Regions from separate parts of the Lactococcus sp. KTH0-1S genome, predicted to be linked through region 2. Evidence: predicted binding sites of a transcription regulator. Region 2 holds the regulator's gene; each other region holds the start of a gene.
The links. The regulator Rex, encoded in region 2, represses fermentation and respiration genes when NADH is low (regulators of the CRP and FNR family bind a similar motif). The targets are predictions, from matches to a motif close to TTGTGAANTANTTCACAA.
Positions count from the first base shown of each region.

Region 1: ACRYLU_RS04665 (2,3-butanediol dehydrogenase) is a predicted target of Rex. The motif match lies at 4,816-4,833, and genes of this name have one in related genera.
Region 3: ACRYLU_RS09765 (class II fructose-bisphosphate aldolase) is a predicted target of Rex. The motif match lies at 4,335-4,352, and genes of this name have one in related genera.
Region 4: trhO (oxygen-dependent tRNA uridine(34) hydroxylase TrhO) is a predicted target of Rex. The motif match lies at 5,330-5,347, and genes of this name have one in related genera.

Region 1 covers NZ_CP195165.1:939,919-947,392, reverse strand. The annotation lists gene ACRYLU_RS04685 (malolactic enzyme) at 1-423, opposite strand, end outside; gene abc-f (ribosomal protection-like ABC-F family protein) at 838-2,379, opposite strand; gene ACRYLU_RS04675 (hypothetical protein) at 2,465-2,626, opposite strand; gene ACRYLU_RS04670 ((S)-acetoin forming diacetyl reductase) at 2,900-3,661, opposite strand; gene ACRYLU_RS04665 (2,3-butanediol dehydrogenase) at 3,686-4,756, opposite strand; gene ACRYLU_RS04660 (FtsW/RodA/SpoVE family cell cycle protein) at 4,982-6,226, opposite strand; gene ACRYLU_RS04655 (TVP38/TMEM64 family protein) at 6,448-7,053, opposite strand; gene ACRYLU_RS04650 (CvfD/Ygs/GSP13 family RNA-binding post-transcriptional regulator) at 7,050-7,474, opposite strand, start outside.
Region 2 covers NZ_CP195165.1:1,039,404-1,046,877, reverse strand. The annotation lists gene ACRYLU_RS05170 (hypothetical protein) at 3-185, opposite strand; gene ACRYLU_RS05165 (hypothetical protein) at 195-926, opposite strand; gene ACRYLU_RS05160 (ABC-F family ATP-binding cassette domain-containing protein) at 1,198-3,105, opposite strand; gene ACRYLU_RS05155 (Spx/MgsR family RNA polymerase-binding regulatory protein) at 3,283-3,675, opposite strand; gene ACRYLU_RS05150 (redox-sensing transcriptional repressor Rex) at 3,901-4,551, shown strand; gene radC (RadC family protein) at 4,638-5,318, opposite strand; gene glmS (glutamine--fructose-6-phosphate transaminase (isomerizing)) at 5,449-7,263, opposite strand; gene ACRYLU_RS05135 (phosphatase PAP2 family protein) at 7,444-7,474, opposite strand, start outside.
Region 3 covers NZ_CP195165.1:2,004,182-2,011,655, reverse strand. The annotation lists rRNA gene ACRYLU_RS09820 (16S ribosomal RNA) at 1-170, shown strand, start outside; tRNA gene ACRYLU_RS09815 (tRNA-Ala) at 264-336, shown strand; rRNA gene ACRYLU_RS09810 (23S ribosomal RNA) at 475-3,375, shown strand; rRNA gene rrf (5S ribosomal RNA) at 3,459-3,574, shown strand; tRNA gene ACRYLU_RS09800 (tRNA-Val) at 3,578-3,650, shown strand; tRNA gene ACRYLU_RS09795 (tRNA-Asp) at 3,680-3,752, shown strand; tRNA gene ACRYLU_RS09790 (tRNA-Lys) at 3,770-3,842, shown strand; tRNA gene ACRYLU_RS09785 (tRNA-Leu) at 3,851-3,932, shown strand; tRNA gene ACRYLU_RS09780 (tRNA-Thr) at 3,945-4,017, shown strand; tRNA gene ACRYLU_RS09775 (tRNA-Gly) at 4,043-4,114, shown strand; tRNA gene ACRYLU_RS09770 (tRNA-Leu) at 4,150-4,235, shown strand; gene ACRYLU_RS09765 (class II fructose-bisphosphate aldolase) at 4,398-5,294, shown strand; partial or broken gene ACRYLU_RS09760 (amidase domain-containing protein) at 5,640-7,207, shown strand; gene ACRYLU_RS09755 (DUF4097 family beta strand repeat-containing protein) at 7,421-7,474, shown strand, end outside.
Region 4 covers NZ_CP195165.1:1,182,277-1,189,750, reverse strand. The annotation lists gene ACRYLU_RS05845 (ABC transporter ATP-binding protein) at 1-59, opposite strand, end outside; gene leuD (3-isopropylmalate dehydratase small subunit) at 73-648, opposite strand; gene leuC (3-isopropylmalate dehydratase large subunit) at 668-2,050, opposite strand; gene leuB (3-isopropylmalate dehydrogenase) at 2,412-3,449, opposite strand; gene ACRYLU_RS05825 (2-isopropylmalate synthase) at 3,461-5,002, opposite strand; gene trhO (oxygen-dependent tRNA uridine(34) hydroxylase TrhO) at 5,428-6,387, shown strand; gene ACRYLU_RS05815 (histidinol-phosphatase) at 6,401-7,210, opposite strand; gene hisIE (bifunctional phosphoribosyl-AMP cyclohydrolase/phosphoribosyl-ATP diphosphatase HisIE) at 7,211-7,474, opposite strand, start outside.

The DNA.
Region 1 (7,474 bases), 99 kb from region 2:
AGTTACAACAATAAGACGAATTTCTCTGTCACCTGCTGCATTTTTCAATGTTTCAGTAATGTTTTCAGGGTGGTTAATATCAAGATAAGCAGCATATTGTGGATCTACGAACAAATGACTGTAGTTTTCAATTGTATCAGCAATTGTTGGATCATAAACAATTGGATTAAATTCTACAATATGTTTGTTAAATAAGTAGTAAAACAAAGTACGGTTTGTATTAAAAATTTCCATCAAGAAATGACGTTTTTCTAAATCAGATGGTTTTGTCAAATATTGTTCGTAAGTTTGTTCAGCTTGTTCTTCGATTGTTTGAACAGTTGGTGGAAGAATACCAATCAACCCCAATTCTTGACGTTCTTTCATAGTAAAAGCTGTTCCTTTATTTAAAAAAGGATTGTTTAAAATTTCATGTGCACGCATCGTACAACCTCCATAAAAATTATAATTAATGTTATTACTTTATTACTATAAACTTCTTTTATCGTTATAGTCAAATCCCTTGGTGTTGATAAATTTTATTTATAACGCATAAATAATGTCAATGTTTATCTAAAAGGCTTGATATAAAAATAGATGATATTAATCAAAGAAATAATAGTAATAATTAGCTTATAACTATTAAATGATGAACTATTCTTCTCCTATTACTATTCCTAATTTATCGGGCTTTCAAACAATTTAAGATTAAGATTTTTTGTCAATGGTGGTTGTGTATCTAAAGTATACATTTTTTTAAATAAAAAAAATTGGGCGCTTTGCTTTATTCATATTTTCTATTATATGAAAGTATTCTAAAAAAGTAGAGTAAAATCACTCTACTTTTATTTTTTAAATTTATGTATCTTTTAGGTTAATAATTTGATTAGAAATTTTTTCAACAAAAGCTTGATCATGTTCGACCAGAAGCATTGTTGGATGATAAGTTTCTAGAAGTTGAATTATTTGTTCACGATTAAACACGTCAAGATAATTAAGCGGCTCATCCCAGAGATAAAGCTCTGCTTCTTGTGATAAACTACGAGCTAATTCAACCTTTTTTTGTTGTCCTTGACTCATCGTTTCTATCTTTTGGCTAAATTGCTTGCGCTCCATCCCCAGTTTTCTGAGATTAGCTAAAAATAATTCATAATCTAATTGATATTCGGTAGCAAAGTCTTTCAGATAACCACGATTATCATAAATCTGACGAACAAATGATAGCCTTATCCCTTGAGGAAATTGAACAAATCCACTGTGCTCACCAGAAAAATCACCAGATAAATATTTAATAATACTTGATTTCCCTTGACCATTTGGTCCGACAATCGCTGCAATCTCTCCCACTTTCAAAGAAAAATCAATCGGCTGGAAAAGTAATTTTTCGGTAAAACCAAGAGAAAAATTTTCAAACTGAATCAGTCTTTTATGATGTGAAGGTTGAAAATTCATGACAAGAGGTTCAGTTTTTTCGATATTTTTGAGTAATTTCTCTTTATTCTCAACTTCCTGTCCCATTCGTTTTTCAATTGATTTTGCTCGTTGATTCTGTTTTTTGGCAACTTTTTTATCCACAAAGGTTGCTCCGGCAACATTTTCTCGTTGATTAGACCAATCTCTTTTTTCTAACGAAGTCTTTTTCAGCCTTGAAATATCTTTACGTAATTTTTCGTCTTCAGCAAGTTCAAAGTTATCACGCAACTGCTTTTCTCGTTCATAGGTTGAGAAATTTCCCTGATAGAGAACTATTTGCTGACGTTCAATTGCCAAGGTGTGGTCACAGACTTCGTCAAGAAAATTTCGGTCATGTGATACAACGATAAGTCCTGATTTCTTTTGAAGATAGTCAGCAACTATTTTTCTGCTTTCTATATCCAAATGATTTGTTGGTTCATCAATTAGTGGAAAATTGTCCTCATCTAAAAATAAAATTGCCAAGAGGCACTTGGTTTGTTCCCCACCCGATAAACTTCCAAAAGGACGCCAAAGAATTTCTAAATCAACTTTCAATAAAGATAATTCACGTTCTAATTTCCATTGTTCAAATTCGGCTAATTCATTTAGCACATAATAAGTAAATTGTGAATTTCTGTCAGTAATTTTTAATGACAGACTTTCTACAGAGTATTTATCAGCAGTATTTTGTTTTTTAGATTTATCTTTATCATTAAAATCTTCTTCTGTCAGTAATTGGGGGAAATAAACAAAGTTTTTGTCAGTAATTATCGAGCTGTCAGTAGTTATTTTACCTTGTAGTAAGTTTAAAAGGGTTGATTTTCCACGGCCATTTCGCCCTACTAATCCTAATTTCCAACGGTCATCAATATTTATTTGGGCATGATTGAAAATCAGGTTATCCCCGTAGCCAAAGGTTAAGTCTTTAAATTCAATATTTGACATTTAATTCTCCTCTCATTTGTGAGAATTAAGAAGTCTAATTTGAGTAGAAAAACTCAGAGTGAGTTCCTCTGAATGTTCATAAATCTCAAATTCCCGCTTTTCTTGGAGCATTAATTTTTGCTCCGTGTTGATTTTGCTTGGTTGCTTTTACTGCTGTCATCCCATTAGTATTTTTCCCAGCAAATTGCGGTTTATTCTTCTTAATTTGTTCTAGTTTAGCTTGCATTTCTTTTTGTTTTTGATTCATTATTTTCTCCTTAAATTAAAAAACTCTTTTCACAACTTAGGTGAAAAGAGCTTTAAAAGATACAAATTCTGACAAATTGCCCAATCTGTAAACATAATAAAAGTCTATTCTCTCTAAGTTATGAAGACAACAAAAACACTCGATTTTTACGAATATTTTTAAAGTTCAAAACTTAGATTTTCAATAGACCTTACCTCGTTCATTTATTTAAAACAATTATAGCACAAAATAAAATGAACTGTCAAGATAAAAACTTGACAGTTCATTTTTAGATTAATGGAATTGCATTCCTCCATCAACAATAATTGTTTGACCGGTAATATAGTTTGAATCAGAGCCAGCTAAAAATGAAACAACATTTGCCACATCTTCAGGCTCAGATAAACGTTTCATGGCAATATCTTTTGCGAAAGTTTGCATTCCCCATTCATCATCTTTACCAGCATTTTTACCAACTTGATGCGCAATATCAAACATCATTGGTGTTTTTACAATCCCTGGTGCATAAGCATTAACTGTGATTCCTTCTTCTGCTAAATCACGAGCAGCAATTTGGGTCATCCCACGAACCGCAAATTTTGAAGAAGAATAGAGCATTAGATTTGGATTTCCAACAACTCCAGCTTGTGAGGTTGCGTTGATAATTTTACCTCCATGACCTAATTTTCTAAAAAGTGCTGTTGCTGTCTGTGTCCCCCACAAAACTCCACCAACATTAATATCATAGACTTGATGAAATTGTTCAGGTGTAATTGTTTCAATTGGTGTTGTTGGGGCAATGCCGGCATTATTAACTACAACATTTAAATCACCAAATTTGTCGACAACAGCATTCAAAGCTGAAATAACTTGTTCGCGGTCGGAAACATCAGCTTTAACCGAAAATGAGTTTTCTCCAAGTTCTTTTGCCGCTTTTTGAGCTGTTTCTTCGTTGTAATCAATAATAGCTACTTTAAAACCATCATTATAGAGACGTTTTGCGATTGCAAAACCAATTCCTTGACCTGCTCCAGTAACTGCTGCAATTTTAGACATTTTTTTCTCCTTTATTTAATTATTTTATAGACCTTTACCAGTTGGTGAAACTAAAATTTTAACAGCTGTTTCATTATGATGAATCAGCGTATCAAATCCTTTATCAATTAAATCATCCAAACCGATTTTAGCTGTGATGAATTGGTCCAATTTTATTTTACCTGTTGATACTAAATCAATTGTTTTTGGATGAGTGTTATTATAAGCAATCGTTCCTAAAAGATTAGCTTCTTTGATTACTAATTTTGCCATATCAACACTAGCAGGCTTACCCCAAATTGCAACAATGACAACTGTTCCACCCATACGAATCGCATCTAGACAAGCGTCAAATCCCGGTTGGACAGAGGTACATTCAAAGGCTGCGTCCACTCCTTTTTCATTAATTTCATGAACCTTAGCTTGAATGTCATCTTCAATTGGATTGAAGAAATAATCAGCAACTTGTGCTTCTTGTGCTTTTTTGCGGCGAAGTCCACTAGGTTCACTGATGATAACAGTATGTCCTTGCGCTTTTGCAACGGCAGCAGTTAAAAGTCCAATTGGTCCAGCACCAACAACTAATATCGTACTCTTTTCACTTAAATTTGCCCGTTCAACAGCGTGGTAGCCAACTGATAGTGGTTCAATTAGAGCAGCTTCATCCAATGGTAAGTTATCAGGAATTTTGTGAACCCAACGTTCATCAACAGAAATTTTTTCAGCCAATCCTCCACCATTTCCACCCAAACCAATAAAGTTTGAACCTTCTGAGAGGTTATAATGTCCAGTTTCACTTGTATCAGTCCCTTCGGGAACGATATAAGGTTCGACAACGACATGGTCACCTACTTTAAGTCCGCTTACTCCTTCACCTACAAAATTTATAACCCCAGACATTTCATGTCCAAGAGTGACTGGTGGTACTTCTCCAGTAATTGGATTAGGATGTTCTATTGACGGACAAAAAATTGGCCCATCTAAAAATTCATGAAGATCTGTTCCACAAATTCCACACCAAGCCACATCAATGCCAACTTGACCAGCTTTTACTATTGGTTCCTTAATTTCATCAACGCGGATATCGCCGCGGTCATAAAAACGTGCTGCGCGCATAAAAACGCCTCCTCTATATAGGATGGTTGTCGTTTCAGGCAATCAATTAAATTTAGTATTTGAGATTTCTCTCACGAGTTTATTCTATCATTAATTCTAATAATTTACAAAAAATTAAAGCGTTTTCTTCCTTGGTATATATAGACTTTTAAATATTTTATTGTAATAAAAAAGCTACTGAATTTTCTGTCAGTAACTTTTACTTTTTTGTATTCTTATTAATTGTTAACGTCTATTTCTTCGACGATTTTTTCGACTATCACCCTTAACTGGAATTTGTCTTTGTTCCTTGACAAATTCTGGTAATTGATTATATTTCATTGATAAAACGAGCCCTAAGCCGATGATATTTGCCATTAAGGCCGATCCCCCTTGAGAAATGAAGGGTAAGGGAATACCTGTTAAAGGAACAACACCAATCGCTGCTCCAATATTTTCAAAGACATGGAAGAGAATCATCATAATAATACCCGTTGAAATATAGGTATAAAACTGATTATTTGATTTGAAAGTTACTCGAATCATTCGATAAATCAGCATAAAGTAAAGGAAAATCAAAAAGGCTGATCCAACAAATCCAAAATCTTCAGCAATGACAGTGAAAATCATATCTGATTCTCGAACGGGAACATTGACATTAGCTACACCAACTCCTTTACCCCAAAGACCACCAACACCAACTGAAATTAATGAGCGTGCTTGTTGAAGACTGAAGGTCTGAGAATATTCAAAAGGATGTAACCATGCGATAAAACGATTGACCTGATACTGAGCAAAACTAGTACTTTCAAGAAATTTTTGTCCCTCTGGTGAAGCAACTAGAGCAACAATCCCTCCAGCTACTGCTGCTACGAAAAGAAAAGCTGGCGCAAGTATTTTCCAAGAAATACCAGCAACTAAAATAATTCCAGCAAAGATAGCTGCAAAGACCAAGAAAGTTCCGAAGTCTTTTTGAAAGACTGATAAAATGGCAACTGGAATTGTTTCAAGTATCAGAAGTCCGATTAAGCGGAAATCATCTTTGAGTACTCGTTTTTTTAGATTATTTTGGAAGGTAACCACAATCCTAGCCGAAAATAAAATATAGGAAAGTTTCATAAACTCTGATGGTTGAAAAAGATTACGTCCACCAAAAGCAAGCCAGTTTTTTGCACCTGTTGAAGCATAGGTTGCTTTATCATAGAAAAATATTGGTAGAACCATTAATATAAGGCCTAGCAGGTAAAAAAACGGTGTTAAGTTCCATAAAAACCTTGAGTCCATATGCATAACGATTAAAGCAACAAAGAGGCCAACAATAACCCATGTTCCTTGTTGAACAACCATTGTTGTTGCTTGTGTGGGGTGGTCATGACTTACTGCAACATAAAGTGCGTAAAGACCAATCAATATTAACATAAAGGCTGGTAAAATTAGCCCATAATCAATTCGTGAATCAAATGTAAATCTATTTGCTTTCTTGTTTTTCAAAACTAGCTCCAGTCAGTTTAATCTTGTTTTGGCAATTCATTTGGGGCAATTTGCTATCACTTAGTTCTAACTTTTGCTTCAAATTTACAAAAACAATTTTATTATTGAGGTGACTTCTGTTTAAAATCATAAATCCATTCTATTATACAATTTTTTTGGATGATTTGGGCATTCTTTCTCAAAAATTCCAATAAAAAAACACTGAAAGCACTCTCAGCATTTTATAAAATGTGCCCAAGAAGGTCTCCTCCAAAAATCAAAAGATAAGAATAGAGGAGAATTGGCAATGGTTTACATAATAAGATACTCCAAGTGAAGAATTTCCAGCTCATTTTTGTTTGACTTGCAATTAGGACAAGGGCATCGTCTGGGGCGATCGGAGATAAAATGAGGAGCGCGAAAACAATATTAAAACGTTTTTGCCCCTTATCCAACCAAGCCATGTATTTATTATATGTTTTTTCTTTGACAAAAGTTTTGGCTAATGAAGATCCATATTTTTTTCCAAAGTGAAAAAGTAAAAAAGATCCCGCAACAATTCCAAAGTAATTATAAATAAAACCCCAAACTGGTCCAAAAATCATGACTCCTGCTGCCATTGTAATCCCACCTGGTATGATTGGAACGATGACTTGCAAAATTTGCATACAAAGGAAGATTAATGGTCCTAAAAACCGATGTGCAACAATCAATTGTTGTAAGACCGCTTGATTTTGAAATGCACCAAGGCGCCATAAATAAACGCCACCAACAATTGTCGCAACAAAGCCAAGAATAGTAATTAAATTAAAAACTCGTTTGATATATCTTAATACGTTATCATTCAAAGAAAATCCTCACTTTGGGCATTTTTTTTGGCTTTAAGGTAGGCTTCATTTTCTTCAATCCAACCTGGCAAATAATTAGCAAGGGTTTTAAAGCCAATTTTATCCCGAGAATCAGTAAAATGTTTTTTTCGGTAAATATGGTGAACTTGCGGATTTTTTTCCAGACTGCGAATTGACAGGCTAATTTTGCCATTATATTCATCAATATCTATAATTTGTGCCATCACTTTTTGGCCGATTTTAGCAATATCATGAATACTTTTGACATAACCAGATTGAATTTCAGAAATATGAATCAATCCTTTTTGTTCAATTTTTTCTTTATTCGATGAATTATCCAGGTAAAATTTTACAAATGCACCATAATCTTGCATTCCAATAATTTCAACCTCAACAATATCACCGATTTTAGGACTTTTCT
Region 2 (7,474 bases):
AGTTATTTTCTCAAACTCTTATCAAAGAAAGTTGAAACTAAAACAAACAGTGCAATTACAAACCCTAAAATATAACCAAAGCTCCATTTCTCGGAATTGTTAATTAGAATAGCACCACCTAAAAATAAAATTGTACGAACGAGAGCTATAGCAACAAATCTTTTCTTGTTATTATTTTTCATCATAAACCTCCTTCATTGCCATCCCCACTTAGTTGGAATAAGTCCCCAGTCAATCCAGATTTCTCCATTAACACTTGACATCCAACCACAAGCTGCAGCGGCTGATGCTGCCAATTTAACCACCCAAGTCGTTGGCATCCAAATCGTAGCAATTGAAACAGATGTAGGACCATACTTCAAAATTTTATTTACATCATTTTTACTTAAAAACAAACGCACACCATACCAGTGAAATTCAACTTTTGTTACTCCTACATGTTTAGTAGCCATAGAAGTAGCAGAATTCTTCAAAGTCGTTGGGTTTTCAGCTAAAATAATGGAATTTCCTTTTTGAACAACCTTAACATCAATATCAGATTTTTCGATTTTTTGAGCTCCAACGATAAGTTGTTGATTTGCAATTTTAACTGATTCATTTAATTTATTTATTTCTTCACCACTTGTATTTTGAGGTAACACATTATGATTTACAACATATTTCCCATTTAAAAGAGATATAGCATTATCAAAACGATTGATAAAGTATTGATTAATTTGACCATTATTCGTCGTTGGCGTAGTTGGTTGGCTTACTGTCAACAAGTCAATATCACCAGAATAGTTTGAAACTTGATTTACATTTTTAGCTTCGAGTTTTTGTGATGAGACCTTATTGTGTGTAGATTGGGCAAGTCCAAGACTTCCACCCGTTACGAGTAAAATGGTTAGACTTGAAAATACTAGATTATTTTTTAAATGTGACATATTTTTCTCCTTTTTGAGATGCGATGCAAATCAATAGAGATTTTGCATCACTGTTACGGTGACATTTCTTCTTTCAAGATTTTTAACCCTCCTTTTACCATTCTGAGTGAGCGACACTCATTATTCATGAATCATTTTCTAAACTGATTATATCAAATCAAAATGTCCGAAAAGACTTTTTCCGAAATCTCGGAATTTTTTTGATAAAAAAAACGCAAAGCTTTCAAGCTTCGCGTTTTAGCTTATTTACACTAAATTCTCTTCACAATACTTACAAATTTTCCAATTCTTCCATCGCTTCCAAAAGAGTCATTTCTATCTCATCTTTTTCATCATTAAAGAGGTCAATTTCAGCTTGTAACTCTCCTAATTTAACAAAATCAGCGGTATTTTCTTGCATTTCCAATAATAGTGCTGCAATTTTTGCTTCCAAATCGGCTAGTTTCTCTTCACAAGCCTTGATTTCGCGCTCTACTTTACGTCGATTCTTTTGAGCTTCTTTCTGAGCTGTAAAATCTTGTTGAGCTAAACTTTCTATCGGCTCCCCATTTTCTGAAGAATTACTCTCAGCTTGTACTTCTTCTTTTTTCTCAACATAATAATCATAATCTCCCAAAAATTCTGTACTTCCTTCGGGAGCAATTTCTAAAACTTTGGTAGCTACTCTATTGATGAAATAGCGGTCATGAGAAACAAACAAGATTGTTCCTGGAAAATCGATCAAAGCATTCTCCAAGACCTCACGTGAATCAATATCCAAGTGATTGGTTGGTTCATCTAAAACTAAAAAGTTATCATGATCCATTGCTAATTTAGCAAGTAAAAGACGGGCTTTTTCACCACCAGAAAGCATCCCAACCGTTTTCTTTACGTCATCTCCACTAAAAAGAAAGGCTCCAAGCATATTGCGAATTTCAACTTCATTAAGTAAGCGATGCTCATTCCATAATTCGTCTAAGACAGTATTTGAAGCAGTCAATCTCCCTTGTTCTTGGTCATAATATCCCAAAGTAACATTGGCACCCAATTTTGCTTGACCTGCTAAAAATGGAATCTGTCCAACAATCGACTTAATTAATGTTGTTTTACCTACTCCATTTGGCCCAACAATAGCAAGGGACTCACCTTTACGCTCGTCAATGTTAATCGGACCAGAGAGACGATTATCTTCATAACCTACCGTTGCTTCTGAAACGGTTAAAACAACATTTCCAGACGTTTTTTCAGGAGTAAAAGTAACATTGGCTGATTTGTCATCACTTGTTGGTGCGTCTAAACGCTCCATTTTCTCCAACTTTTTACGACGCGATTGCGCCATTTTAGTCGTCGAAGCACGAACTAAATTTCTGGCAACATAGTCCTCTAATTTAGCAATTTCTTTTTGTTGTTTTTCAAAATTTTTGAGTTCTAACAAGAGTTTTTGCTCTCTTTGTTCAACATAGCGAGAATAATTTCCAGAAAAACGAGTCAATTCTCCTCTAGATAATTCTAAGACTTCATTAACCACTTTATCCAAAAAGTAGCGGTCATGACTGACAATTAATAAACTACCTTCGTAATTTTTAAGGTAATTTTCAAGCCAAGCTAAAGTTTCAATATCCAAGTGGTTAGTTGGTTCATCCAAAATCAAAAGTTGTGGTCTCTCAAGCAACATCTTAGCAAGAGCCAAACGCGTTTTTTGCCCCCCCGATAAACTTGAAATTTCTCTTTCCCACATTGTTTCATCAAAGCGAAAACCATTTAAGACAGACTTAATTTCAGATTCATAAGTAAATCCATTTTTCATCCGAAATTCTTCTGATAAAGCATCGTACCGTTTCATCAAAGCTGTCAATTCATCCCCAGCAAGTTCTCCCATTTGCAATTCCATCTGGCGCAATTGTTTTTCCATTTGGCGAAGCGAATCAAAAACAGAGAGCATTTCGGCAAATATTGTCCTTGAGGAATTCAGCCCAGTATCTTGCGCTAAATAATTCATCGTCAAATCTTTGGTCTTGGATACAGTTCCGCGACTCGCTTCTTCAACTCCAGCAATAATTTTAAGCAAGGTTGACTTACCAGCTCCATTTCGGCCAACTAGGGCAATTCTTGAATGGTCTTGTAAACTAAAATTGATATTTTCAAATAAAACATCGCCACCAAAAGTGCGTGCAATTCCATTCCCTTGCAGTAAAATCATGATATTTATCCTCTTCGTTAAATCTCAAAGCATATTTTTTAATACTTCGTTTTTCCTTTTCATATAATAGAAAAGCAGTCCTTCTATTATAGCATTTAAGGCAAGTTTTTTGTAGTTCTTCCAAATTCTTGAAATTAAAAAGCTTACCAAATTTGATAAGCTAAAATAAAATTAATATTAGACTAAAATTAATCTTTCACGCAATTCAATTCTCCTAACTTCTGGTGGAATAAACGCTCTGATTCCATCCTCGTTAAAACCAATCAATAGACAGTCCTCGTCAAAAATTAATGGTCGTTTTAGAATACGTGGATTATCCTGAATTAATTCAAAAGCTTTTTCTAGTCCTAATTCATCGAAATTATAATTTAAAGAGGCATATGTTTTCCCTCGGGTCGCAATTATATCCTCAAATCCGTTTTCAGTCAAGGATAAAATTTTGATTAAATCATCTTTTTCCATAACATCTTTTGATAAATTAATTTCTTCAAATTCAATGTGATGTTTACGTAACCATTTTTTAGCTTTTCTACAAGATGAACATGAACCACTAAGATAAATTTTAATCATATTTTCTCCCTATCTATTTTTTTCATATTTCTATTCTAACATGAAAGCGCCTTAATTAAAAGGGGGAAATAAATATTTTTTTAGAATTATAATTATTTTCTCATTTTGGACAACTATTCCATTTCTTTTGTTTGATAATTTCACAAATTTTTGATAAAATTATCACAAAGAAACTAAATATTAATTAGTTTTAATAAAATCGAATTAAATTTTTGAGGTATAACAATGACTGATCATAAATCAAGTAAAAGCTTGCCTAAAGCAACTGCTAAAAGACTGCCACAGTATTATCGACTGTTCAAAAGTCTTGTCGAAGAAAATGTGACACGCACAAATTCACAACTCATTTCAGAAAAAATCGGAGTAGATGCTGCCACAATTCGCCGAGATTTCTCTTTATTTGGTGAATTAGGCCGACGTGGATACGGCTATGAAACGAAAGTGCTCCGTGATTTCTTTGGAGAACTTCTTGGCCAAGACCAAGAAACGCATATCGCTCTAATTGGTGTCGGAAATCTCGGTCGTGCATTACTCCATTATCAATTCCAAGATAGAAACAAAATGAGAATCACGCAAGCCTATGATATTTCTGGCAATCCATTAGTTGGAACACAAACAGATGATGGAATTCCAATTTATAATATTTCTGATTTAGAAAAAAATGTTAAAAAATCGGATATCAAAACAGCAATTCTCTCTGTTCGCAAAGAAAATGCCCAAGAAGTTGTTGACACTCTAGTCAAAGCTGGTATCAAAGGTTTCCTAAACTTTGCCCCAATTCGTTTGAAAGTCCCTTCAGATGTGGTTGTTCAATCAATTGACTTAACTAAGGAGCTGCAAACACTGCTATTTTTCATGGGAGCTCAAGAAGACTAGATTAGTACAAAATAGAAGAACAGTTTTTATAGGCTGTTCTTTTCCTTTCTTTTTAATTGAAAAATGGTTTTTTATTATGTAATCCTTCATTTTCGGATTTCTTCTTCCCGAAAACTAAAATAATTACCAGCCCCTACAATAATATGATCAATAAAATTGATTCCCACATCCTCACAAGATTTTTTTATTTTGTAAGTAAATATTTTATCAGCCTGACTGGGTCGTAAATTTCCTGAGGGATGATTATGTGCAACTAACAGTCCTACTGAGAGATTTTTTATTGCATGATAAAGAATCTCTCTAGGGCTTGCAGTTGCATGATTAACCGCCCCTATAAAAATTGTCTTTTTTTCAATAATTCGATTTTGACCATCTAAATAAGTCGCCACAAGATGCTCTTGTTCAAAATTTTGCATTTCAAAAGCAAGACTCAAGCCATATTCTTTGGAACTCAAAACTTGACCATAACGTTTTCTATTAGTGGTCTGTATCCTTTTTCCAAATTCAATCATCGCTCGAATTTCAATGGATTTTGCCAGTCCAATGCCTGAAATTTCTCTGAGTTCATTAATCGAAGCTTTGCGCAAATTATCCAAAGTTTCAAAATGTTGAAGGATTTCTAAGGCCAAATTTAATGATGAGTATTTCTTAGTGCCTGTCCGCAATAATATCGCTAACAGCTCAACATCAGATAAGCACTCTTCTCCTAAAAATTCTAAGCGTTCTCTAGGTTGCATCGGATATTGATTTTCTCTTAGTTCATACATACTATTATATACGGAAAAATACGGCTTTTGTCACTGACAAAAGATTAATTAAACAAAAAAGTTCTGATGAATCTCAGAACTTTTTATTTTAAGTTATCATTTTACTGACAGAAATTTCTGTCAGTAACTTTTATTCAACTGTTACTGCTTTAGCTAAGTTACGTGGTTTATCAACATCAAGTCCACGTTGCATTGACGCATAATAAGCAATTAATTGTGTTGGAATAACCATTGAAATTGCTGACAAATAAGGATGAACTTGGTTGACAACAATTGTATCATCTTCACGAGCCACTCCTTCTTCAACAATTGTGATAGCTGAGGCTCCACGAGCCACTGTTTCCATTACATTTCCACGCGTATGAGCTGCTACTTCTTCATTATTAGAAATTAAAGCAAGTACTGGAGTTCCTTTTTCAATCAATGAAATCGTTCCATGTTTTAATTCTCCAGCAGCAAATCCTTCACATTGAATATAAGAAATTTCTTTTAATTTGAGAGAAGCTTCCATTGCCACATAATAATCTTGTTTTCGACCAATATAGAAGGCATTGCGAGTAGTTGGCAATAAGTCAGCTACAATTGCTGCAATTTCATCCTTTTCAGATAAAGTGGCTTCAATTGATTGAGCAACTAAAGACAATTCTTTAACTAAATCAAATTCTTTTGCTTTAACTTCTCCTTCAGACTCACCAACTGCCTTTGCAAGAAAAGCCAAAGTTGCAATTTGTCCTGTATATGCTTTGGTTGAAGCAACTGCAATTTCTGGTCCAGCACCAATTAACATTGTATAAGTTGCTTCGCGTGATAAAGTAGATCCGGGAACATTTGTAACTGTTAAGCTTGGAAGTCCTAATTCATTTACTTTTACTAAAACCTGACGGCTGTCAGCCGTTTCACCAGACTGTGAAAGGAAAATAAAGAATGGTTTTTGGCTTAACAAAGGCATATCATAGCCCCATTCTGAAGCAAGACCAAGTTCAACTGGTGTATTTGTCAAAGATTCAAGCATCATTTTTGCCCCAAAACCTGCATGATAAGACGTTCCAGCGGCAATAATATAAATACGATCAGCTTCTTGAATTCCTTTGATAATGTCTTGATCGACTTTCATTGTTCCATCTTCATTTGCATAATTCGCAATGAGTTTACGCATAACTGCTGGTTGTTCATCAATTTCTTTGAGCATGTAGAAAGGATAAGTTCCTTTCCCAATGTCAGATAAATCAAGTTCAGCTGTGTATGACTCACGTGAAAGGACATTGCCTTCGTAATCCATAACTGTAACATTATCCTTTGTTAACACAACAAGCTCTTTATCATGAATTTCCATAAATTCAGACGTTTCACGAATCATCGCCATAGCATCTGAGCAGACCATATTGTAGCCTTCACCAAGGCCGATTAATAATGGTGATTTATTTTTGGCAACATAAATCACTTCTGCATCTTCGCGATCCATAAGAGCAAAGGCATAAGAACCTTGAATTAAGCTTAGAGCTTTTTTGAATGCTTCAAGTGTTGATAATCCTTCTTCAGCAAATTTAGCAATTAAATGAACCGCAATTTCAGTATCGGTTTGTCCTTTAAAAGTATCATTCATCAAAAATTCGTTTTTAAGTTCAACAAAATTTTCAATCACACCATTATGTACTAAAATAAAGCGACCTGATGTTGAAGTATGTGGATGAGCATTGTCTTCCGTTGGTTTACCATGAGTAGCCCAACGTGTGTGACCAATGCCGGCTGTTCCTGAAACATCAATCCCTAACTTTCCTCTTAAGTCTGCAATACGTCCGACAGATTTAACTAATTTTGCTGCTGTTTCTTGACCATTTACAAAAATACCTGCTGAATCATAACCACGATATTCAAGTTTTTCTAGTCCTTGCATCAAAATATCAGTTGCATTTTTACTACCTACAACACCAACAATCCCACACATAATAAAGCTCCATTTAACTCACCTTTGAAATTGGTATAGTTAATTAATTTTCTAATATTTATTTATAAATAGCATTATATTACACTTATTTGTCATTGTCAAGTATAAAACTTCTAATAAAACTCAAAAAGACGATAATTGGTATAATTTATTTTCGACATTAATAAAAACCAATTGATATCAATTGGTTTTTTTAGATTTTTCTTGATAC
Region 3 (7,474 bases), 960 kb from region 2:
GAATACGTTCCCGGGCCTTGTACACACCGCCCGTCACACCACGGGAGTTGGGAGTACCCGAAGTAGGTTGCCTAACCGCAAGGAGGGCGCTTCCTAAGGTAAGACCGATGACTGGGGTGAAGTCGTAACAAGGTAGCCGTATCGGAAGGTGCGGCTGGATCACCTCCTTTCTAAGGAATATATACAAAGACGTGAGCATTCAACTTTATTCAGTTTTGAGGGGTTTAGTGATAAACCTAAGCAAGAATCAAATTCTTGATTGTGGGGCCTTAGCTCAGCTGGGAGAGCGCCTGCTTTGCACGCAGGAGGTCAGCGGTTCGATCCCGCTAGGCTCCATTGTCAGACAAGACGTTAAAATCACTTGAACATTGAAAACTAAATAACAATATCTAATAACGATAAATAAACCAAAAGCTGTGAATTTTAAAGAATTTACAAACTTATACTTGAAAAACGATGATTATAAATCATCATGGCAAAGTTAATAAGGGCGCACGGTGGATGCCTTGGCACTAAGAGCCGATGAAGGACGTGACTAACGACGATATTCTAGGGGGAGCAGTAAGTACGCCTTGATCCCTAGGTCTCCGAATGGGGAAACCCAGCTGCTACTAGCAGTTATTCATGAGTGAATACATAGCTCATGTAAAGGTAACGCAGAGAACTGAAACATCTAAGTACCTGCAGGAAGAGAAAGTAAAAACGATTTCGTAAGTAGCGGCGAGCGAACGCGAAGAAGGGCAAACCAAGAAGCTTGCTTCTTGGGGTTGTAGGACTGCAACGTGGACTTAAGCATTATAGTCGAATAACCTGGGAAGGTTAATCAAAGAGGGTAATAATCCCGTAGACGAAATAGCGCTTATACCTAGCAGTATCCTGAGTAGGGCTGGACACGCGAAATCCAGTTTGAATCCGGGAGGACCATCTCCCAACCCTAAATACTCCTTAGTGACCGATAGTGAACCAGTACCGTGAGGGAAAGGTGAAAAGAACCCCGAGAGGGGAGTGAAATAGCACCTGAAACCGTGTGCCTACAAGAAGTTCGAGCCCGTTAATGGGTGAGAGCGTGCCTTTTGTAGAATGAACCGGCGAGTTACGTTATGATGCGAGGTTAAGTTGAAGAGACGGAGCCGTAGGGAAACCGAGTCTGAATAGGGCGACTTAGTATCATGATGTAGACCCGAAACCTAGTGACCTATCCATGAGCAGGGTGAAGGTGTGGTAAGACGCACTGGAGGCCCGAACCAGGACACGTTGAAAAGTGTTTGGATGACTTGTGGATAGCGGAGAAATTCCAAACGAACTGGGAGATAGCTGGTTCTCTCCGAAATAGCTTTAGGGCTAGCGTCGAAATGTAAGTGTATTGGAGGTAGAGCACTGTTTGGGTGAGGGGTCCGTCTAGGATTACCAATCTCAGATAAACTCCGAATGCTAATACACATGTTCGGCAGTCAGACTGCGAGTGCTAAGATCCGTAGTCGAAAGGGAAACAGCCCAGACCAACAGCTAAGGTCCCAAAATATATGTTAAGTGGAAAAGGATGTGGGGTTGCACAGACAACTAGGATGTTAGCTCAGAAGCAGCTATCATTCAAAGAGTGCGTAATAGCTCACTAGTCGAGTGACCCTGCGCCGAAAATGTACCGGGGCTAAACATATTACCGAAGCTTTGGATTGATATTTTATCAATGGTAGGAGAGCGTTCTTAACCGCGATGAAGGTATACCGTGAGGAGTGCTGGAGCGTTAAGAAGTGAGAATGCCGGTATGAGTAGCGCAAGATAAGTGAGAATCTTATCCACCGTAAGACTAAGGTTTCCAGGGGAAGGCTCGTCCGCCCTGGGTTAGTCGGGACCTAAGGCGAGGCCGAAAGGCGTAGTCGATGGACAACTGGTTGATATTCCAGTACTAGATATGATCGTGATGGAGGGACGCAGTAGGCTAAGAGATGCCAGTTAATGGATTCTGGTCTAAGCAGTGAGGTGTGAGATGTGTCAAATGCATTTCTCTTTAACATTGAGCTGTGATGGGGAAGCAACTACGGTTGCGAACTCTCTGATGTCACACTGCCAAGAAAAGCTTCTAGCGTAAAGTCATATCTACCCGTACCGCAAACCGACACAGGTAGTCGAGGCGAGTAGCCTCAGGTGATCGAGAGAACTCTCGTTAAGGAACTCGGCAAAATAGCCCCGTAACTTCGGGAGAAGGGGTGCTGGTGTAAAAGCCAGCCGCAGTGAATAGGCCCAAGCAACTGTTTATCAAAAACACAGCTCTCTGCTAAACCGCAAGGTGATGTATAGGGGGTGACGCCTGCCCGGTGCTGGAAGGTTAAGAGGAGTGCTTAGACGTAAGTCGAAGGTATGAATTGAAGCCCCAGTAAACGGCGGCCGTAACTATAACGGTCCTAAGGTAGCGAAATTCCTTGTCGGGTAAGTTCCGACCCGCACGAAAGGCGTAATGATTTGGGCACTGTCTCAACGAGAGACTCGGTGAAATTTTAGTACCTGTGAAGATGCAGGTTACCCGCGACAGGACGGAAAGACCCCATGGAGCTTTACTGTAGTTTGATATTGAGTACCTGTAAGTCATGTACAGGATAGGTAGGAGCCATTGAAATAGGGACGCTAGTTTCTATTGAGGCGTTGTTGGGATACTACCCTTGACTTATGGTTACTCTAACCCGCTGGCATAATCGGCCAGGGAGACAGTGTCTGACGGACAGTTTGACTGGGGCGGTCGCCTCCTAAAGAGTAACGGAGGCGCTCAAAGGTTGGCTCAGATTGGTTGGAAATCAATCGTAGAGTGTAAAGGTAAAAGCCAGCTTGACTGCGAGAGCTACAACTCGAGCAGGTAGGAAACTAGGACTTAGTGATCCGGTGGTACCGCATGGAAGGGCCATCGCTCAACGGATAAAAGCTACCCTGGGGATAACAGGCTTATCTCCCCCAAGAGTTCACATCGACGGGGAGGTTTGGCACCTCGATGTCGGCTCGTCGCATCCTGGGGCTGTAGTCGGTCCCAAGGGTTGGGCTGTTCGCCCATTAAAGCGGCACGCGAGCTGGGTTCAGAACGTCGTGAGACAGTTCGGTCCCTATCCGTCGCGGGCGTAGGTAATTTGAGAGGATCTGTCCTTAGTACGAGAGGACCGGGATGGACTTACCGCTGGTGTACCAGTTGTTCCGCCAGGAGCACGGCTGGATAGCTATGTAGGGAAGGGATAAGCGCTGAAAGCATCTAAGTGCGAAGCCCACCTCAAGATGAGATTACCCATTCGTAAGAATTAAGAGCCCAGAGAGATGATCTGGTAGATAGGCTGGAAGTGGAAGAGTTGCGAGACTTGGAGCGGACCAGTACTAATCGCTCGAGGACTTTACCAAAAGAGTCAAATATAATAGGCTTATGGTTTAAAAGTTAGAAGAATTGTTATTTAGTTTTGAATGTTCAAGGTAACATTTAATGATTTGGTCATCATTGCGATGGAGATACACCTGTTCCCATGTCGAACACAGAAGTTAAGTCCATCTACGGCGGAAGTACTTGGGGGTTGCCCCCTGGGAGATAGGCGAGTGGCCAAGTTTTGGGAGTTTAGCTCAGCTGGGAGAGCATCTGCCTTACAAGCAGAGGGTCAGCGGTTCGATCCCGTTAACTCCCATTGGTTGTTTCAGCCATTAAGTGAATAAAGGTTCTGTAGTGTAGCGGTTATCACGTCGCCCTGTCACGGCGAAGATCGCGGGTTCGATTCCCGTCAGAACCGTTAGTAGAAATACTAATGACTCGTTAGCTCAGTTGGTAGAGCATTTGACTTTTAATCAAAGGGTCGCTGGTTCGAGCCCAGCACGGGTCATAATCCTAGCGGATGTGGCGGAATTGGCAGACGCACTAGATTTAGGATCTAGCGCTTAACGGCGTGGGGGTTCAAGTCCCTTCATCCGCATACTAGGTATTAGCCGACTTAGCTCAGTTGGTAGAGCATCTGATTTGTAATCAGAGGGTCGCGTGTTCGAATCATGTAGTCGGCATTGTCGGAAGACACAAAGTTTAAGTGCGAACGTAGTTCAGGGGTAGAACACAACCTTGCCATGGTTGGGGTCGCGAGTTCGAATCTCGTCGTTCGCTTGATAATTCTCCCAAGTGGGAGTTTTTGTATAATACCCGGGGTGGCGGAACTGGCAGACGCACAGGACTTAAAATCCTGCGAGGGGTAACCTTCGTACCGGTTCGAAACCGGTCCTCGGGATATGCTAAGATTAATAGTTATTAAACTATTAATCTTTTTTTATCTTTCTTTAAGAATGGCTTAATAAAGCGGTTACTTTGGTTTTTTGCGAGCTTGGACTAGAAAAATACTTCACAAAATGCTATACTAGGTAAGTAATAAAATATTCGGAGGAATTTTGAAATGGCAATCGTTTCAGCAGAAAAATTCGTACAAGCCGCTCGTGATAACGGATACGCTATCGGTGGTTTCAACACAAACAACCTTGAATGGACTCAAGCTATCTTGCGTGCAGCAGAAGCTAAAAAGACTCCAGTATTGATCCAAACTTCTATGGGTGCGGCTAAATACATGGGTGGTTACAAAATGTGTAAACTCCTCATTGAAACTCTTGTAGAATCAATGGGAATCACAGTTCCAGTTGCTATTCACCTTGACCACGGTCATTTTGATGATGCTTTGGAATGTATCGAAGTTGGTTACTCATCATTGATGTTTGACGGTTCACATCTTCCAATCGAAGAAAACCTTAAACTTGCTGAAGAAGTAATCGCTAAAGCTCATGCTAAAGGCATCTCAGTTGAATGTGAAGTTGGTTCAATTGGTGGTGAAGAAGACGGTATTGTTGGTGAAGGTGAACTTGCTCCTATTGATGATGCAGTTGCAATGGCTAAACTTGGTGTTGACTTCCTTGCAGCAGGTATCGGTAACATTCACGGTCCTTACCCAGAAAACTGGAAAGGTCTTCACATCGATCACCTTGAAAAATTGAACAAAGCACTCGTTGAAGCTATGGGACACAATGTGCCAATCGTACTTCACGGTGGTTCTGGTATCCCTGATGATCAAATCAAAGAAGCTATCGCTAATGGTGTAGCTAAAGTTAACGTTAATACTGAATGCCAACTTGCTTTCGCAGCTGCTACTCGTAAATTCGTTAATGAATTTGATGCTAATGAAGCAGAATACATGAAGAAAAAACTTTTCGACCCACGTAAATTCTTGAAACCTGGTTTCGATGCAATTACTGCGTCTGTTGAAGAACGTATCGACGTATTCGGTTCAGCAAACAAAGCTTAATCATCTTTTAAAATATGATTAAATAAACGTTTGTCATTTTTGACAGGCGTTTTTTTATAATTTTAAAAAATGAATATGATGTGGATGGCAATAAAAATATATTTGGATTTATTCTTATTTTAAAAGAATTTGCTATTTTTTAAATTTATGTTCCATAAATATGAGTGATTAGTTTGACTTATGTAGCTTTGAATGTTACAATTATGTTAGAGTCGATGTCTTTGAGAGGACAATGTTGAAATTATTATGTTTGGTGTGGAGGATAAGTTAAAATTGATTAATAGTATTAAAATAACGCATTTGAAAAAAGATAAATTTATTGCAGGGACGGCACTAATTTTGGGAATGACTGCTTTTGGCGTAGCTGGACATGCTGACGAGGTCACTGTTGCAAATTCTGGTGATACTTTAGAGCTAACTTCGGATGCGCCAACAACTGTAAGTAGTTCAAGTATAGAGACGTCAAGTGCGAATAGTACAAGTGGATCAGTTGCACCGTTAACATTAGATACAAGCGATTCAAGTTCTACGTTTAGTTCAAATAATTCGAATGCTTCATTTGAATCTATTAGCTCAGACGCGTCGTCAGGCTCAGGTAGTTTGAGTTCAAGTAGCTCAGATGCTTCATCAAGCTCAAGCAGTTCAAGCTCAAGTTCTCCATCAAATTCAAATGGTTCAAGCTCATCTTCAAAACCGGATAGCTCTGAGTCAACATCAAAACCAAATAATTCAAATTCATCAGCGAATAACAGTTCAGATAGTAAGTCTTCTATAACCACTCAAGTACCATCAAAATCTGTTTCTACAACAGGACCCTCGGTTTCACTATCTACGTCTGCACATTCAAACTATTCGCAGGATAATTCTTACTATCAAGCGTCAACTGTAATGCAGAGTCCTAATTCTTCATCTGATTCAGCTGTATCTGTTTATACGGTCCTGTTTTGAAGAAAATTCAAGCTGCTAAACCGATTTAAAAAATTGATTCGTCTAGTACGGAAGCTTTTATCAAAAGTATTGCAGACCGAGTAAGAATTTTGGCTGGCAAGAATAATTTGTATGCTTCAATTATTTTGGCACAGGCTATTTTAGAATCTGGTTCTGGTCAAAGTAATATGAGTCAGCAATATTTTAATATTTTCAATATTACAGGTGCATATTTAGGGAAATCAATTTCGTTTAAAACACAAGAATTTTCTGGAAATAATCCGTTCTATCTTGAACAAAGTTTTAGAATTTATAGTAACTATGACCAAGCCTTAGATGATTATATTAATCTGATGATTAAAGGAACGACCTGGAATTCTGAAATTTATGCTGGAGCTTGGAAGTCACAGGCTAAAACTTATCAAGAAGCGGCACAGGCATTGCAAGGAGTTTTTGCAACTGATCCCGAGTATGCTCAAAAATTAATCGAAATTATTCAAGAATATAATTTGAATTTTTATGATAATGTGGACAGTACTACAGCTGTTGTAGATGCTAAAGTTCCAGAAAGCCCACTAGTGGCTTCAAAATTGGATAACTCCGCTTATCCAGATTATAATAGTGTGGAATATCCTGGGGCGGATAGTTATGCTTTTGGTAACTGTACGCAGTATGTTTATAATCGAATTATTCAACTTGGTGGACAAATTGGTACCCACATGGGTAATGGTGGAGAATGGGGAATTAATGCTCAGGCTCAAGGTTATTTCACAACAACTGTTCCAACTGAGGGTTATGCTGTCAGCTTCCCACCAGGAGTAGCTGGTTCAAGTTCTGAATATGGGCACGTAGCTTTTGTTGAAAAGGTTTATTCAGATAACTCTATTCTCGTTTCAGAGATGAATGTTAAAGGTAATAATATTGTCAGCGAACGCCATATTTCTGCTGGTGTAGCTGCTTTGGCAACTTATATTCAACCTAAATAATTACTGACAAAATTAATTAGTAGTTCTGTCAGTAAAACAGGAGTGTTGAATCTTTTATTTAGTTTAAAAAAGAAGATGTTAAAAATCAGCCCAAAGGCTGATTTTTATTTGGTAAAAGTTTGAGATAATAAGTGTACGAGATAAAGATAATCTCAATAAAAAAAGTTTTTAAGATATTGAATGCTTGAATGAGCAGAGAAAGGATCTAAAAAAATGGCTAATAAAAAAGATAGAATTATGGATTTGATGCGTCGTGGAATTATCACG
Region 4 (7,474 bases), 140 kb from region 2:
TTAAGAATTTCTTTTTTATTTCGAGTAAGATTTACATTCTTCAAATTAATAATTGTCATTTTAGGCTCGCTCTTATTGATTTTTTTGTTCGTAAGCTGAGATTGCTTCTTCATATTGCAAAGTTATTCCAATATCATCTAATCCATTAATTAATTTGTCTTTCCAAATGGGGTCAATCTCAAAATGAAAGTCACCAAGGCTTGTGATGATTAGCTGATCGGGTAAATCAATTGTAATTTCTTCTTGACTTGACAGTTTTGTCAGTTGATTTAGAACTTCTCTTGGTTGTTTAATTGGTAACAAGCCATTTTTTAAAGCATTATTATAAAAAATATCTGAGTAAGAGCCAGCAATAATTGCTCGAAATCCGTAATCTGATAGCGCCCACGCTGCATGTTCTCTTGAAGAACCAGAACCAAAATTATCTCCTGAAATTAACAGAGAAGCTTTTTTGTATTTTGGAGCATTCAAAATAAAATCAGGATTCTCATCGTAATCTTTAAGATAACGCCATTCATAAAATAAATTTTTTCCAAAGCCCTTTTTGTCGATTGCTTTCAAAAATTGTTTAGGAATAATTTGGTCTGTGTCAATATTGTCGTTCATGACTGGAACACTTGTCCCTTTGTAAATCGTGAATTTTTCCATCTTTTTATCTTTCTACAGACTAATCTGTTACGAGCGTTCTAACATCTACAAATTTACCGGCGATTGCGGCGGCAGCAGCCATAGCTGGAGAGCACAGATGCGTTCTTGCATTATGTCCTTGACGTCCTTCAAAATTTCGATTAGAGGTTGAAGCACAATGAACGTATTCTGGAATTTGGTCAGGATTCATTCCAAGACAGGCTGAGCAACCCGGCTCCCGCCATTCAAAACCAGCTTCTTTAAAAATTTTATCAAGCCCTTGTGCTTCAGCCGCTTCTTTCACAGGTCTGCTTCCGGGGACGACTATTCCTGTCAGTCCATCAGCAATATGTCTGTCTCCAATAATTTTTGCAGCTTCTTCTAAATCACCAAGTCTAGCATTCGTACAAGAGCCAATGAAAATATAGCCTAAATCTATGTCAGAAGCAGTTTGGCCTGGCTTTAAATCCATGTACTGATAAGCACGTTCATAATTCAAATCATTATTAATTTCTGGAAACTTTTCGCCAAATTCTAAGCCCATTCCGGGATTTGTTCCCCATGTCACCATTGGTTTCAACTGGCTGACATCAAGACTTAAAATCTTATCGTATTGTGCATCAGAATCACTGACAAGTTTTTCCCATTTACTGACAGCTTCCTCAAAGTTTTCAGGTGCATGTTCACGCCCTTTGACATAGTCATAAGTTTTTTCATCAGGATTCATCAGGCCAATTTTTGCCCCAAATTCAATTGACATGTTACAGATTGTCATCCGTTCTTCCATGCTTAAATCACTGATAGCATCCCCACTATATTCAACCGCATAACCTACACCTGCATCCACACCATACTTAGCAATTAATGCGAGGATAAAGTCTTTGCTATAAATTCCTTTTTGTGGATGACCTTGAAATTCAATTTTCATACGCTTGGGTTTAACTTGCCAAATGGTTTGAGTTGCAAGAACATGTTCAACTTCACTTGTACCAATTCCAAATGCAATTGCACCAAATGCTCCATTTGTTGCGGTATGACTATCGCCACAAACAATTGTTTTCCCCGGTTGAGTTCTGCCAGATTCAGGTGCTACCATGTGAACAATTCCTTGTCCTTTTCCACCATGAGTCTCCGCTGGAACATCAAATTCTTTGACATTTTTAGTAAAAGTATCAATTTGTTTTTTAGAAATCAAATCTTGAATATTAAAAATATCTTGTGTTGGAACATTGTGGTCAAGAGTTCCGTATGTCAAATCTTTTCTCCGAACACGACGTCCTGCTTCACGTAAGCCCTGAAATGCTTGCGGACTCGTAACCTCATGAATAACATGAAGGTCAATATAAAGCAGTTGAGGTTCTCCCTCATTTCCAGCAATCACATGCTGATCCCAAAGTTTATCAAATATTGTTTTACTTGACATTTTTTTATTTCCTTTTTTAAAAATTTATTCTGACAAATTCTGTCAGTAATTTTGTACTTTCTGTCAGTAATATTTACTGACAGATCTCTCAAATTTGTTAACGGTTCTTTTGTCTGCAACTAAAATATTCATTGCTCAATCGCATTTTACTGACAGAATTGTCAGTTACGCTGATAGTTCTTTTATTTACAACTAAAATGCTCATTCTTCAATCGCAATTCTGACAGAACTGTCAGCTATGCTGACGGTTCTTTTATCTACAACTAAAATGCTCATTCTTCAATCGCAATTCTGACAGAACTGTCAGCTATGCTGACGGTTCTTTTATCTACAACTAAAATGCTCACTATTCAATCGCATTTTACTGACAATTTTTCAGGATTGCTTCTGTCATTTCTTCAGTTGTCGCGGTTCCACCTAAATCTTTAGTCAAAATTCCGTCAGTAAAAGTTTGAGTTACGGCTTTTTCAATCATCGCAGCCCCCTCTTCTTGCCCAAAAGATTCTCTTAGCATCAGGGCAACTGACAAAATCATCGAAACAGGGTTCGCAATTCCTTTTCCTGCGATATCTGGTGCCGAACCGTGAATTGGCTCATAAAGTGACAAACCGTTAAAGCCGTGTGAACTCGATGGCATCACTCCCAAAGTTCCAGCCAAACTACTCGCTTCGTCAGAGAGAATATCACCAAATAGATTTTCAGTGACTATTACATCAAATTGTTGCGGATTAGTAATCAGTAACATCGCGCAAGAATCGACCAATTGGTGCTCTAATCGTACATCAGGATATTCGTCAGCAATTTCATCAGCCATTTTTCGCCATAATTTAGAAGTTGCAAGGACATTTTGTTTATCAACCGAAGTCAGTAATTTTCTGGGCCGACTTTGAGCACTTTTGAAAGCAAAATGAAGAATTCTTCTTATTTCATCAGCAGAATAATCATTGACATCTCGTGCTTTATCATCTGCCAATTCATGCTGACCGAAATAGATTCCCCCTGTCAGTTCGCGAATCACTAGGAAATCAACATTTTCAACATTTCGGATGGGAGAAAGTTTTTTTAAAGCCGGATAAATTTTTAATGGACGAACATTAGCGTAAAGTCCTAATTCTTTCCGTAAAGCAAGTAACCCTTGTTCTGGTCTAACTTTTGCATCGTTGTATTTAGGATGACCAATTGCAGCGAGCAAGATTGCGTCCGCATTTTTAACTGCTTGCAAAGTTTCTTCTGGTAAAGGATGACCATGCTTATCAATTGCAATTCCTCCAAAATCTTTGGCTTCTAATTCATACTCAAAATCAATTTTTTTACTGACAGCTTTTAAAACACTTAAACCAGCTGACATAATTTCTGGCCCAATTCCGTCTCCCGCAAGTGTCACAATTTTTTTAGACAATATTTTTCACCTTAAATTCCATCATGAGCTGAAATTTGTTCAACCTTTCCTTGTAAATTTTCTTTTTGAACTAAAACATTAGCGTTCATGTAAGCAATGGCGCTTCCTTTCAATACATCATAATCAACACCTTTAGCATTAAATATAGTGCCCGTAGATAGATTTTCAACAGAAACCAAAGTCGTTGCTTGTGCATCAATTCCATCAGTTACAGCATCAACTGAATAGGAAATTAATTTTAGTTGATGATTAAAGACTTTATCAATAGCTTTAAAAATTGCATCCACTGAACCTGCCCCCTCTCCTTGACTAACATAAATTTCCTCTTCTTGATTTTTTAGTTGCACCAGTGCTTTGTGCCCATCAATTTGAACATTATCAAGTATAAATCCAGCCAGATTTTTTACCGTTTCTCCTGTAAACAAGGCATGAATATCTGCGTCAGTAATTTCTTTTTTCTTGTCAGCTAATTTTTTAAATTTTTCAAATAAAATTGCAAGACTTTCGTCGTCATAAGCAATATTAAGTTCCGTCAATTTTTCACTAAAAGCATGACGACCAGAAAGTTTACCTAAAGGCAACGAATTATGCTTTATTCCGACAAGTTCTGGTGTAATAATTTCATAAGTTTCAGCATTTTTAAGGACACCATCTTGATGAATTCCTGATTCATGTGCAAAAGCATTAGCACCAACAATTGCTTTATTTTTTGGAATAGCAATTCCTGAAAATTGCGAAATTAGTTCTGCCGTTGCAGCAGTTTCTGAAAGTTTTAAAGGACTTTGTGCCTGATAAAAATCTTTACGAATATGTAGTGCCACAGCAATTTCTTCAAGAGCAGCATTCCCAGCTCGCTCTCCAATGCCGTTGACAGTTCCTTCAACTCTCCCAGCCCCAGCTTTAATTGCAGCTAATGAATTAGCTACAGCCATCCCTAAATCATCATGACAATGTGGACTAAAAATAATTTCTCTCTCAGACTTAATGTTATCAATCAAAAATTTAAAAATTTTTCCATATTCTTCTGGCGTCGTATAACCGACAGTATCAGGAATATTAATATAAGTTGCTCCTGCATCGACAGCCGTTTGAACAGCCTTCAAAAGAAAATTCAACTCTGTCCTTGTTGCATCCTCTGGAGAAAACTCAACAACCTCGACCCGTTCACGTGCGTATCTCACACATTTATCAATATTTTTCAAAACTTCTTCGGGACTGATTTTAAGTTTATATTTCATGTGAATAGGTGAAGTGGCAATGAAAACATGAATTTGCGGATATTTTGCCCCCTTTACCGCTTCAACCGCTTTATCGATATCTGAGATAACACAACGAGCTAATGCAGTGACAGCCGTATCATTCAAAGAATCAGCAATTTGCTTTACTGCTTCAAAACTATCTGGACTTGCCGCGGGAAAACCAGCCTCTATGACAGTAATCCCCCATTTTTCCAGTTGTTTAGCAATCGTTACTTTTTCTGAAATGGAGAAACTAACGCCTGGTGTCTGTTCGCCATCTCTCAAACTTGTGTCAAAGAATTCAATTTTTCGCATAATATTACCTCTATTTTTTATTAAGAAACAAAAAAGACGCCCGTGAGGACGTCTCTCGGTCCTCGAAATGACTATCGCCAAACAGGACCCACATCTTTTAGCCACAAAAGCTAATGTAGGTCCACCTTGATCAACAACAATGAAAATTGTGTGTATGTCATTTCAAGTTCCTCTTTTTTTGTTAATTTACATTATAATACTCTTAATATTTTAAATTGTCAATAAAATAATAATATTTAATGCATTTATTTCTATTAACAAGAATTTAACAACAAATAGATTACAACTTCTCCCTTTAATATTCAATTAAATCCACAATAATTAAGCTTGTTAGAAAATATACAAGCAATTTTGTTGCTTTTGATAGACAGAAAATGATTAAATTATAATGGATTCTAATGTACTAATAAGATTAAGGAGAAATTATGACTCAAGATTATCGAGTTTTATTATATTACCAATATGTCCCAATTGAAGATGGAGAAACTTTTGCCCAAAAACACCTCGCAGACTGTAGAGAATTAGGTTTAAAAGGACGCATTTTAGTCGCTGACGAAGGAATTAACGGAACTGTTTCTGGTACTATCGAGCAAACAAATGCCTACATGGAACTGATGAAAAATGACCCTCGCTTTAGCTCAACAATTTTCAAAATTGATGAAGCCGAGCAAAATGCTTTTAAGAAAATGCATGTCCGTTATCGCCCTGAATTAGTCAATTTAAGTTTAGAAGATGATGTCAATCCCTTGGAACTTACTGGGGCTTATCTTGATCCAAAAGAGTTTCGTGAGGCCATGCTTGATGAAAATACTGTAGTAATTGATGCACGAAATGATTATGAATTTGACTTAGGACATTTTCGTGGCGCCATTCGTCCAGAAATAAGAAGTTTTAGAGAACTTCCACAGTGGATTCGAGATAACAAAGAACAATTCATGGAAAAACGTGTTTTAACCTACTGTACCGGTGGAATACGTTGTGAAAAATTTTCAGGATGGCTCGTTCGTGAAGGCTTCAAAGACGTTGGTCAACTTCACGGAGGAATTGCCACATACGGAAAAGACCCAGAAGTTCAAGGAGATCTCTGGGACGGACAAATGTATGTTTTTGATAGCCGAATCGCAGTTCCAATCAACCAAAAAGAACATGTCATTGTCGGACGTGATTGGTTTGATGGAAGCCCATGTGAACGTTACATCAATTGCGGAAATCCAGAATGCAACAGACAAATGTTAGCTTCAGAGGAAAACGAAGCAAAATATCTTGGTGCTTGTTCACATGAATGTCGAGTTCATCCAAATAACCGTTACATCAAAGCCCACCAACTATCAAATCAAGAAGTTCAAGAACGTCTTGCGCTACTTGAGAAAGATTTAGCCTCATAAAATAAAAAGTCTATTATTCTTTAATAGACTTTTTATTTTTATCAATTTTCATCCCACTAAAAGTTGCTAGTTCATGAAAACCAGCTTTTTTAATTAAAGTTCTTGCTTTATGAATTGAAAGCCAATCACGCTTTGCTATATGACTATCCGTTCCTAAAGTTATAAATTTTCCACCTAATTTTTTAAAATTAATCAATAAATCACTATAAAATTGTCCAGTTTTCGGATCATCAAACAATCTAGTATTTATTTCTAATGCTTTTTCTTTTGAAGCTAAAGCCCGCAAGATTTCAAATAAAATCTCCCGATTCTCTGCAAACTTTATAGATTTATCCGTGTAAGGTCCATATCTAGCAACATAATCTAAATGACCAAATGAATTATAAGTCTCAAAATTTTGAACAACATCTAAACAAGCTAAAAGATATTCTCTTTGTGCTTCTTCTTTTGTTTTCTGTAGATAAAATTCTGTTCCGTCATAAACTTCAATATCTCCAATTTCATGAACAGAGGCAATCACAAAATCAAAAGGAGCCGAATCAATAAACTGATTAATTTCTGATTTAAAACGTAAATCAATTCCCATTTCCAAGCCAATTTTTATTTTAATTTTATCTTTAAATTCCGCTTGTAATCGATTGATTTCTTGAAAATACTCAGGTAGATTTAGTGAAAAATCCATTCCTGGAAAATAAAAATCTCGATGCTCTGTAAAACAAATTTCTTCTAAACCATGTGCTATAGCTTCTATCACATGATTTCTAGGAAGCTCCTCACTATCAGCCGAAAAATGAGAGTGGAAATGATAATCTAATTTTTTCATTTAATCTGCCGTCCTTGTATGAAATTCCTTCTTATTTCCCTCAAGCTGATGCCGTTCTTTTGCTTTTTGTCGTACTTCTTCAAGAGAAATACCTTGCTGATTCATTAATACAAACAAATGATAGAGTAAATCATCAATTTCTCCTAAAAGTTCTCCTTTATCCGAATTTTTACTAGCAATGATTACTTCGCTTGCTTCTTCACCAATCTTTTTTAATACTTTATCGATGCCCTCTTCAAGCAAATAATTCGTATAAGATTTTTC